3 regions of the Sporosarcina sp. QA0331 genome follow, and region 2 is predicted to be linked to each of the others. Evidence: a T-box and tRNA genes for the amino acid it is inferred to sense, from the RefSeq annotation. Region 2 holds a T-box; the other regions hold tRNA genes.
What was found. A T-box is a leader RNA that pairs with one kind of tRNA and senses whether it is charged. The one in region 2 lies ahead of AC0L13_RS07105 (valine--tRNA ligase), so its partner is inferred to be a tRNA-Val.
Positions count from the first base shown of each region.

Region 1: it has a tRNA-Val gene. The T-box ahead of AC0L13_RS07105 (valine--tRNA ligase) is inferred to sense a tRNA for this amino acid. The anticodon was not compared.
Region 3: it has a tRNA-Val gene. The T-box ahead of AC0L13_RS07105 (valine--tRNA ligase) is inferred to sense a tRNA for this amino acid. The anticodon was not compared.

Region 1 is NZ_CM147850.1:2,581,144-2,584,376, reverse strand. Features, by position in the region: rRNA gene AC0L13_RS13080 (23S ribosomal RNA) at 1-1,361, shown strand, start outside; rRNA gene rrf (5S ribosomal RNA) at 1,521-1,636, shown strand; tRNA gene AC0L13_RS13070 (tRNA-Val) at 1,876-1,951, shown strand; tRNA gene AC0L13_RS13065 (tRNA-Thr) at 1,974-2,049, shown strand; tRNA gene AC0L13_RS13060 (tRNA-Lys) at 2,056-2,131, shown strand; tRNA gene AC0L13_RS13055 (tRNA-Leu) at 2,162-2,243, shown strand; tRNA gene AC0L13_RS13050 (tRNA-Gly) at 2,251-2,325, shown strand; tRNA gene AC0L13_RS13045 (tRNA-Leu) at 2,334-2,422, shown strand; tRNA gene AC0L13_RS13040 (tRNA-Arg) at 2,440-2,516, shown strand; tRNA gene AC0L13_RS13035 (tRNA-Pro) at 2,532-2,608, shown strand; tRNA gene AC0L13_RS13030 (tRNA-Ala) at 2,620-2,695, shown strand; tRNA gene AC0L13_RS13025 (tRNA-Met) at 2,715-2,788, shown strand; tRNA gene AC0L13_RS13020 (tRNA-Ile) at 2,796-2,872, shown strand; tRNA gene AC0L13_RS13015 (tRNA-Ser) at 2,892-2,984, shown strand; tRNA gene AC0L13_RS13010 (tRNA-Met) at 3,185-3,233, shown strand, end outside.
Region 2 is NZ_CM147850.1:1,469,551-1,472,783, forward strand. Features, by position in the region: gene hemL (glutamate-1-semialdehyde 2,1-aminomutase) at 1-281, shown strand, start outside; gene AC0L13_RS07100 (hypothetical protein) at 384-1,199, shown strand; T-box leader at 1,426-1,650, shown strand; gene AC0L13_RS07105 (valine--tRNA ligase) at 1,717-3,233, shown strand, end outside.
Region 3 is NZ_CM147850.1:2,891,034-2,894,266, reverse strand. Features, by position in the region: rRNA gene AC0L13_RS14775 (23S ribosomal RNA) at 1-1,090, shown strand, start outside; rRNA gene rrf (5S ribosomal RNA) at 1,236-1,351, shown strand; tRNA gene AC0L13_RS14765 (tRNA-Asn) at 1,401-1,475, shown strand; tRNA gene AC0L13_RS14760 (tRNA-Ser) at 1,479-1,569, shown strand; tRNA gene AC0L13_RS14755 (tRNA-Glu) at 1,588-1,662, shown strand; tRNA gene AC0L13_RS14750 (tRNA-Val) at 1,827-1,902, shown strand; tRNA gene AC0L13_RS14745 (tRNA-Met) at 2,075-2,149, shown strand; tRNA gene AC0L13_RS14740 (tRNA-Asp) at 2,153-2,228, shown strand; tRNA gene AC0L13_RS14735 (tRNA-Phe) at 2,238-2,313, shown strand; tRNA gene AC0L13_RS14730 (tRNA-Thr) at 2,326-2,398, shown strand; tRNA gene AC0L13_RS14725 (tRNA-Tyr) at 2,411-2,495, shown strand; tRNA gene AC0L13_RS14720 (tRNA-Trp) at 2,502-2,575, shown strand; tRNA gene AC0L13_RS14715 (tRNA-His) at 2,598-2,673, shown strand; tRNA gene AC0L13_RS14710 (tRNA-His) at 2,713-2,788, shown strand; tRNA gene AC0L13_RS14705 (tRNA-Gln) at 2,798-2,869, shown strand; tRNA gene AC0L13_RS14700 (tRNA-Gly) at 2,874-2,948, shown strand; tRNA gene AC0L13_RS14695 (tRNA-Cys) at 2,959-3,032, shown strand; tRNA gene AC0L13_RS14690 (tRNA-Leu) at 3,067-3,147, shown strand; tRNA gene AC0L13_RS14685 (tRNA-Leu) at 3,231-3,233, shown strand, end outside.

The sequences.
Region 1 (3,233 bases), 1.1 Mb from region 2:
ATGGCAAGGGGAATTATCCCTGGAGTCCCTGATTTCACACTGCCAAGAAAAGCCTCTAGCGAGGCGGGAGGTGCCCGTACCGCAAACCGACACAGGTAGGCGAGGAGAGAATCCTAAGGTGATCGAGAGAACTCTCGTTAAGGAACTCGGCAAAATGACCCCGTAACTTCGGGAGAAGGGGTGCTCTGGTAGGGTGTTAAAGCCCGAGAGAGCCGCAGTGAATAGGCCCAGGCGACTGTTTAGCAAAAACACAGGTCTCTGCAAAACCGTAAGGTGACGTATAGGGGCTGACGCCTGCCCGGTGCTGGAAGGTTAAGAGGAGAGGTCAGCGCAAGCGAAGCTTCGAATTGAAGCCCCAGTAAACGGCGGCCGTAACTATAACGGTCCTAAGGTAGCGAAATTCCTTGTCGGGTAAGTTCCGACCCGCACGAAAGGCGTAACGATCTGGGCACTGTCTCAACGAGAGACTCGGTGAAATTATAATATGCGTGAAGATGCGCATTACCCGCGACAGGACGGAAAGACCCCGTGGAGCTTTACTGTAGCCTGATATTGAATTCCGGTGCAGCCTGTACAGGATAGGTAGGAGCCTTGGAATCCGGAGCGCCAGCTTCGGAGGAGGCAATGGTGGGATACTACCCTGGCTGTATTGGACTTCTAACCCTTGCCCGTGATCCGGGCAGGAGACAGTGTCAGGTGGGCAGTTTGACTGGGGCGGTCGCCTCCTAAAGTGTAACGGAGGCGCCCAAAGGTTCCCTCAGAATGGTTGGACATCATTCGTAGAGTGCAAAGGCATAAGGGAGCTTGACTGCGAGACCTACAAGTCGAGCAGGGTCGAAAGACGGGCTTAGTGATCCGGTGGTTCCGCATGGAAGGGCCATCGCTCAACGGATAAAAGCTACCCCGGGGATAACAGGCTTATCTCCCCCAAGAGTCCACATCGACGGGGAGGTTTGGCACCTCGATGTCGGCTCATCGCATCCTGGGGCTGTAGTCGGTCCCAAGGGTTGGGCTGTTCGCCCATTAAAGCGGTACGCGAGCTGGGTTCAGAACGTCGTGAGACAGTTCGGTCCCTATCCGTCGCGGGCGCAGGAAATTTGAGAGGAGCTGTCCTTAGTACGAGAGGACCGGGATGGACACACCGCTGGTGTACCAGTTGTCTTGCCAAAGGCATCGCTGGGTAGCTATGTGTGGACGGGATAAATGCTGAAAGCATCTAAGCATGAAGCCCCCCTCAAGATGAGATTTCCCATTACATTTGTAAGTAAGATCCCTCAAAGAAGATGAGGTGGATAGGTCCGGGGTGGAAGCGTGGCGACACGTGCAGCTGACGGATACTAATCGATCGAGGACTTAACCTTATCAGTTAAAAAAGTACGGTTGAACTTGAGTTCAGCAACAATGTTGGTTTTATCCGGTTTTGAACGAATAAGTGTCGTTCGAAAAAGTTTTTTAAAAAAAGACTTGTAATTATCATCAGAATTGGTATAATCAATATTGTCGATTGAAAGACAATCTAGTCTGGTGACGACGGCGAAGAGGTCACACCCGTTCCCATACCGAACACGGAAGTTAAGCTCTTCAGCGCCGATGGTAGTAGGGGGCTTCCCCCTGTGAGAGTAGGACGTCGCCGGGCTAACCAATTCAATTCATTACATATGCAAGTTGACGACGAGAAGAATTGTACAAGCATACATAACTGATCGAATGAAGCTGATGCAGTAATGAGAAACTTATTGCGACTCTCGGTTTAAAGTGGGAGAAGCAAGCAGGTCGCGAAAGCGATTGAAGGAAAGAGGGAGCGTACTTCAGTACGTGACCGAGTGAGTGAATGAAGCTGACAAAGAGATGCGCAGCTTATCACACTTTAAATATGGAGGATTAGCTCAGCTGGGAGAGCACCTGCCTTACAAGCAGGGGGTCGGCGGTTCGAACCCGTCATCCTCCACCATACATTACAAACTTATGATTTTGCCGGTGTAGCTCAATTGGTAGAGCAACTGACTTGTAATCAGTAGGTTGAGGGTTCAAGTCCTTTCGCCGGCACCACTTTTTGAGCCATTAGCTCAGTCGGTAGAGCATCTGACTTTTAATCAGAGGGTCGCAGGTTCGAATCCTGCATGGCTCACCATTTCTTGACTCTCTGTCTTGATATGAATATGCGGGTGTGGTGGAACTGGCAGACACGCTAGACTTAGGATCTAGTGCCGTAAGGCGTGGGGGTTCGACTCCCTTCACCCGCACTTCAATGCGGAAGTAGTTCAGTGGTAGAATACGACCTTGCCAAGGTCGGGGTCGCGGGTTCGAATCCCGTCTTCCGCTCCATATGATTTGCCGGGGTGGCGGAACTGGCAGACGCACAGGACTTAAAATCCTGCGGTAGGTGACTACCGTACCGGTTCGATTCCGGTTCTCGGCACCATAAATTAATTATATATTGCGCCCGTAGCTCAATTGGATAGAGCATCTGACTACGGATCAGAAGGTTGTGGATTCGAATTCTTCCGGGCGCGCCATTCATTCTTGAAAAACGGGAAGTAGCTCAGCTTGGTAGAGCACTTGGTTTGGGACCAAGGGGTCGCAGGTTCGAATCCTGTCTTCCCGACCACTTCTTATAATGGGGCCTTAGCTCAGCTGGGAGAGCGCCTGCCTTGCACGCAGGAGGTCAGCGGTTCGATCCCGCTAGGCTCCACCATTATACTAATACTTTTCCTGGCGGCGTAGCTCAGCTGGCTAGAGCGTACGGTTCATACCCGTAAGGTCGGGGGTTCGATCCCCTCTGCCGCCATCCTAAAGGACCTTTAGCTCAGTTGGTTAGAGCAGACGGCTCATAACCGTCCGGTCGCAGGTTCGAGTCCTGCAAGGTCCACCACTATTTGAATAGTTATCACGGAGGAATACCCAAGCCTGGCTGAAGGGATCGGTCTTGAAAACCGACAGGGGTGTTAAAGCCCGCGGGGGTTCGAATCCCTCTTCCTCCGCCATTTATTTCAAAAGTGCAATAGTGGCTCCTTGGAAAACTAATTATGTAGGAATAATAAATCCTACAACTCACATTATCGCGGGGTGGAGCAAATTTCATCACGCAGAATGAGATTTGTGTAATTTCCTAAAAGGAAATTACAGCTAAGTCCCAAAACAAAACAATATGCGTAGGATTTGAAATTCTTACAACTCACATTATCGCGGGGTGGAGCAGTGGTAGCTCGTCGGGCTCATAACCCGAAGGTCGC
Region 2 (3,233 bases):
TCCGTGAAGCTGCGACGAAATACAATATCCCGCATACTGTGAACCGTGCTGGCTCTATGATCGGCTTTTTCTTCACAAATGAAAAAGTATACAATTATGACCAAGCGAAAACATCCGACTTGGAACTGTTTGCAGAATACTTCCGTCTTATGGCGGAAGAAGGCATTTTCCTGCCGCCTTCCCAATTTGAAGGCATGTTCTTATCAGCAACTCACACGGAAGCGCATATTGAACAAACCGTCCAAGCATTCCATAAAGTATTCGCCCAATTGGCGCGATAATCCCACACCACCCGTTGTCGATCGACTTGGGTGGTTTTTTATTCTACCTATCCTTCTCGATGCATATAATGGCAAGTGAATGAAACCGGGGAGGGAAATGGAATGAAAAAGCTACAATGGAATATGGAAGAAGTCTTTTATTTTCCTGAAAACGTCGGAGTGCCAAAGGATGCACGTTTAGTTAAAGTGAAAGCAGGATTTACTGAAAAGCGATCTGAAGATGCGGTCCGGCTTTCTGGAATTTATCATATCGCCGCCAAGGTCGATTTCACCGAAGGAGAGCGGGGTGAGACACTTCCATCAGACGCTGTATTTGTAGATGATGTGGAGCTTGAGGGAGAAACGGGCTATTTCGAATATGCGGTGCCTTTATATATCGATTTGCCTCCAGAAGTTGAACATCCATTGCATATTGAAGCGACTGATGTCAAAACAACATTTGACGGACAAGGTTCCTTCACAGTTGCTTGGAATGTGAACTGTACGTATGGAGAGGATTCGACCGAGGGAACTGCAAGTAATGAACAAGCGGCAAACACAAGTAATGAAACTGCCTCCAACGAAACTTCCAATGTGCAGACTGCCAACAACAAATCTTTATCAGAAGCGAATAAAGAAGCAGAATCCGTAGAAGAGAAGACGGAAGCTGTAGCAGTTCAAGAAACACCAAAGGAAAAAGTCGCAGCAGGGATGCAAGAGCAGGAACAAGTCGTTCAAGTTTCCGAACCTCGAACAGCGCAGGCTGTACAAAGTCGGGCAGCAGCTGAGCCTGTCCAAGTTCTGCAGACAACTGCAATGCATGACAGCAGCTCGTGGAATGACCATGATGATATGCTGTCATACATCGCAACGTTGCCGGATGAATGGACGACGACAAGATTCCGCTCAAATGATATCTTTGTAAAGGAGGAAAGTTAAACCTATAAGCGTGCATAATAGGAGGAAATCACCCGTGGTAGGGACGATTAAAACCCTAATGAGCTGAAAAACAGCGATTGGGATGATGATACCTTTGCAATAAAACCTTGTCTTCCGTAGCCACGGGGGCAATAAATAAGGATTATATCCCTTTCTCATAATTACCTTCCTTTCATATTTACTTGACGAAATCTCCTCTAATCGAATATAATACTCATAACTATATAATGATGCTTTGATCGGGAAAGTACGTAAGTTTCATTTATCCAAGAGAGGGCGCCGTCGGTGAGAGGGCCTATAAATGAATTTACAGAAAGTCACCCAGGAGCAGTTTCCGTGAATTTTGAGTAGCGGAAGCCGGTTTGAAACCGTTATTTATTATTGAGGCGCAAACATTTTTTTAGTTTGCGTGAATAAAGGTGGTACCACGGATAACTCCTTCGTCCTTTTTGACGAATGGAGTTTTTTTGTATTCACTTTTAAAAGCAGTACGTGCAAGTAAAGAGGAGGAGTTCATATGTCAACAGAAAACTTGTCAATGCCAACGAAATATGAGCCGCAATCGATTGAAGCGGGTCGTTACGAATGGTGGCTGAAAGGGAAATACTTCGAAGCACAGCCTAAAAGCGGGAAAGAACCGTACACGATTGTCATTCCACCGCCGAATGTTACAGGAAAGCTCCATTTAGGGCATGCTTGGGATACGACGTTGCAAGATATTCTTATCCGTATGAAGCGGATGCAAGGTTATGATGCTTTATGGCTTCCAGGAATGGACCATGCGGGTATCGCGACACAAGCAAAGGTTGAAGAAAAACTTCGTGAAGAAGGAAAATCCCGTTACGATCTTGGACGTGAAAAATTCCTAGAGGAAACATGGAAATGGAAAGATGAATACGCTGGCCATATCCGTGCGCAATGGTCGAAATTAGGTCTAGCACTTGATTATTCAAGAGAACGCTTCACGTTAGATGAAGGATTGTCAAAAGCTGTCCGCGAAGTTTTCGTAAAACTTTACGAAAAAGGCTTTATTTATCGTGGTGAGTATATTATCAACTGGGATCCGGCAACGAAAACTGCGCTATCAGATATCGAAGTTATCCATAAGGATGTTCAGGGTGCATTCTATCATATGCGCTATCCACTCGCTGACGGAACGGGAAGCATCGAAATTGCAACGACGCGTCCTGAAACAATGCTTGGCGATACTGCGGTAGCAGTACATCCGGAAGACGATCGTTATAAGCATTTAATCGGCAAAACGGTTACATTGCCAATTGTCGGACGGGAAATTCCGATTGTTGCAGATGATTATGTCGACATGGAATTTGGAAGCGGTGCAGTAAAAATTACACCGGCACATGACCCGAATGACTTTGAAATCGGCAATCGCCATAACTTGCCTCGCGTTCTTGTTATGAATGAAGACGGCAGCATGAACCAACTTGCAGGCAAGTACGAAGGGATGGATCGCTTCGAATGCCGAAAAGCAATCGTCAAAGATTTACAGGATCTCGATGTTTTATTCAAAATCGAAGATCACTTGCATTCTGTTGGGCATTCTGAACGTAGTGGAGCTGTCGTCGAACCATATTTGTCAACGCAATGGTTCGTTAAAATGGCGCCGCTAGCAGAAGAAGCAATCAAACTTCAGCAATCCGAAGGAAAAGTCAACTTCGTTCCGGAACGCTTTGAAAAGACCTATTTGAACTGGATGGAAAACATCCATGACTGGTGTATTTCTCGTCAGCTTTGGTGGGGACATCGCATTCCTGCTTGGTACCATAAAGAGACAGGCGAAGTGTACGTTGGACACGAAGCGCCTGAAGATCTCGAAAACTGGAACCAAGACGAAGATGTTCTTGACACATGGTTCTCGTCTGCATTATGGCCGTTTTCGACGATGGGCTGGCCGGATCTGGACAATGAAGAATTCAAACGTTATTATCCGACAGATGCGCTCGTAACTGGTTACGATATCATTTTCTTCTGGGTATCCCGGATGATCTTCCAAGGCATCGAATTCACTGATCA
Region 3 (3,233 bases), 1.4 Mb from region 2:
AGGTGACGTATAGGGGCTGACGCCTGCCCGGTGCTGGAAGGTTAAGAGGAGAGGTCAGCGCAAGCGAAGCTTCGAATTGAAGCCCCAGTAAACGGCGGCCGTAACTATAACGGTCCTAAGGTAGCGAAATTCCTTGTCGGGTAAGTTCCGACCCGCACGAAAGGCGTAACGATCTGGGCACTGTCTCAACGAGAGACTCGGTGAAATTATAATATGCGTGAAGATGCGCATTACCCGCGACAGGACGGAAAGACCCCGTGGAGCTTTACTGTAGCCTGATATTGAATTCCGGTGCAGCCTGTACAGGATAGGTAGGAGCCTTGGAATCCGGAGCGCCAGCTTCGGAGGAGGCAATGGTGGGATACTACCCTGGCTGTATTGGACTTCTAACCCTTGCCCGTGATCCGGGCAGGAGACAGTGTCAGGTGGGCAGTTTGACTGGGGCGGTCGCCTCCTAAAGTGTAACGGAGGCGCCCAAAGGTTCCCTCAGAATGGTTGGACATCATTCGTAGAGTGCAAAGGCATAAGGGAGCTTGACTGCGAGACCTACAAGTCGAGCAGGGTCGAAAGACGGGCTTAGTGATCCGGTGGTTCCGCATGGAAGGGCCATCGCTCAACGGATAAAAGCTACCCCGGGGATAACAGGCTTATCTCCCCCAAGAGTCCACATCGACGGGGAGGTTTGGCACCTCGATGTCGGCTCATCGCATCCTGGGGCTGTAGTCGGTCCCAAGGGTTGGGCTGTTCGCCCATTAAAGCGGTACGCGAGCTGGGTTCAGAACGTCGTGAGACAGTTCGGTCCCTATCCGTCGCGGGCGCAGGAAATTTGAGAGGAGCTGTCCTTAGTACGAGAGGACCGGGATGGACACACCGCTGGTGTACCAGTTGTCTTGCCAAAGGCATCGCTGGGTAGCTATGTGTGGACGGGATAAATGCTGAAAGCATCTAAGCATGAAGCCCCCCTCAAGATGAGATTTCCCATTACATTTGTAAGTAAGATCCCTCAAAGAAGATGAGGTGGATAGGTCCGGGGTGGAAGCGTGGCGACACGTGCAGCTGACGGATACTAATCGATCGAGGACTTAACCTTATCGGTTAAAAAAGTACGGTTGAACTTGAGTTCAGCAACAATGTTGGTTTTATCCGGTTTTGAGCGAACAAAATAATTTATTTTGAAAAAAACGCTTGAATTATTCACCAGATATGATATAATAATTCTTGTCTTGTGAAAAAAGTCCAGTGATGATGGCGAAGAGGTCACACCCGTTCCCATACCGAACACGGAAGTTAAGCTCTTCAGCGCTGATGGTAGTAGGGGGCTTCCCCCTGTGAGAGTAAGACGTCGCTGGGCTGTCATTCTTCAAATGACTTAATGAGTGAAAAACTCATGCTAACATTATTCCGCAGTAGCTCAGTGGTAGAGCAATCGGCTGTTAACCGATCGGTCGTAGGTTCGAGTCCTACCTGCGGAGCCAATTGGAGAGCTGTCCGAGTGGCCGAAGGAGCACGATTGGAAATCGTGTATACGCTAACCGCGTATCAAGGGTTCAAATCCCTTGCTCTCCGCCAGATTTATTACATGCATATGGCCCCTTGGTCAAGCGGTTAAGACACCGCCCTTTCACGGCGGTAACACGGGTTCGAATCCCGTAGGGGTCACCATTTCACTAACAGCCTTTCCACTTTAGATGCGACTTCTGTTTAAAGTGGGAGAAGCAAGCAGGTCGCGGAAGCGATTGAAGGAAAGAGGGAGCGTACTTAAGTACGCGACTGAGTGAGTGAAAGAAGCTGACAAAGAGATGCGCAGCTTATCACAATTTAAACCCGGAGGATTAGCTCAGCTGGGAGAGCACCTGCCTTACAAGCAGGGGGTCGGCGGTTCGAACCCGTCATCCTCCACCATAATTACCTTAAAGAAAATTGCAACAAAGCAAATTGAATTATTATTATCGCGGGGTGGAGCAAATCACATAACGCAGAATGTGATTTGTGTAATTTACTAAAAGTAAATTACAACAAAGTCCCAAAATAAAACCGAATGCGTAGGCTTTAAAATTCCTACAACTAACATTATCGCGGGGTGGAGCAGTGGTAGCTCGTCGGGCTCATAACCCGAAGGTCGCAGGTTCAAATCCTGCCCCCGCAACCAAAAGGTCCCGTGGTGTAGCGGTTAACATGCCTGCCTGTCACGCAGGAGATCGCCGGTTCGATCCCGGTCGGGACCGCCATTTTTATGTGGCTCAGTAGCTCAGTCGGTAGAGCAAAGGACTGAAAATCCTTGTGTCGGCGGTTCGATTCCGTCCTGAGCCACCATTTTAATATTATGCCGGTGTAGCTCAGTTGGTAGAGCAACTGACTTGTAATCAGTAGGTCGTGGGTTCGACTCCTATCGCCGGCATATGCTTTTCTTGGTGGGGTAGCGAAGTGGCTAAACGCGGCGGACTGTAAATCCGCTCCCTCCGGGTTCGGCGGTTCGAATCCGTCCCCCACCACCATTTTACAGGGGCATAGTTTAACGGTAGAATAGAGGTCTCCAAAACCTTTGGTGTGGGTTCGATTCCTACTGCCCCTGCCATTTCTGTTTAACCAATACTATGGCGGTCGTGGCGAAGTGGTTAACGCATCGGATTGTGGTTCCGACATTCGGGGGTTCGATTCCCCTCGTCCGCCCCATCCATGTAGTATTACGTATTTATAACTCATTTTATTATGGCGATTGTGGCGAAGTGGTTAACGCATCGGATTGTGGTTCCGACATTCGAGGGTTCGATTCCCTTCAGTCGCCCCATTTAGTTTTTGGGGTATAGCCAAGCGGTAAGGCAACGGACTTTGACTCCGTCATTCGTTGGTTCGAATCCAGCTACCCCAGTTTTGCGGAAGTAGTTCAGTGGTAGAATACGACCTTGCCAAGGTCGGGGTCGCGGGTTCGAATCCCGTCTTCCGCTCCATCTTTCTTACGGCGGCATAGCCAAGCGGTAAGGCACGGGTCTGCAACACCCTTACCACCGGTTCGATTCCGGTTGCCGCCTCCATATTTCATGTATGCTGTAAGTAATTTGTTATTATGCCCGAGTGGTGGAATGGCAGACACGTCGCACTCAAAATGCGATGCCGCGAGGCGTGCCGGTTCAAGTCCGGCCTCGGGTATCCACATCGAAAAGATGCAACCCTGGTTGCATCTTTTCTCTTTCTACATTATTGTAATAAATGTTCTTGGTATTCTCAACTATGCC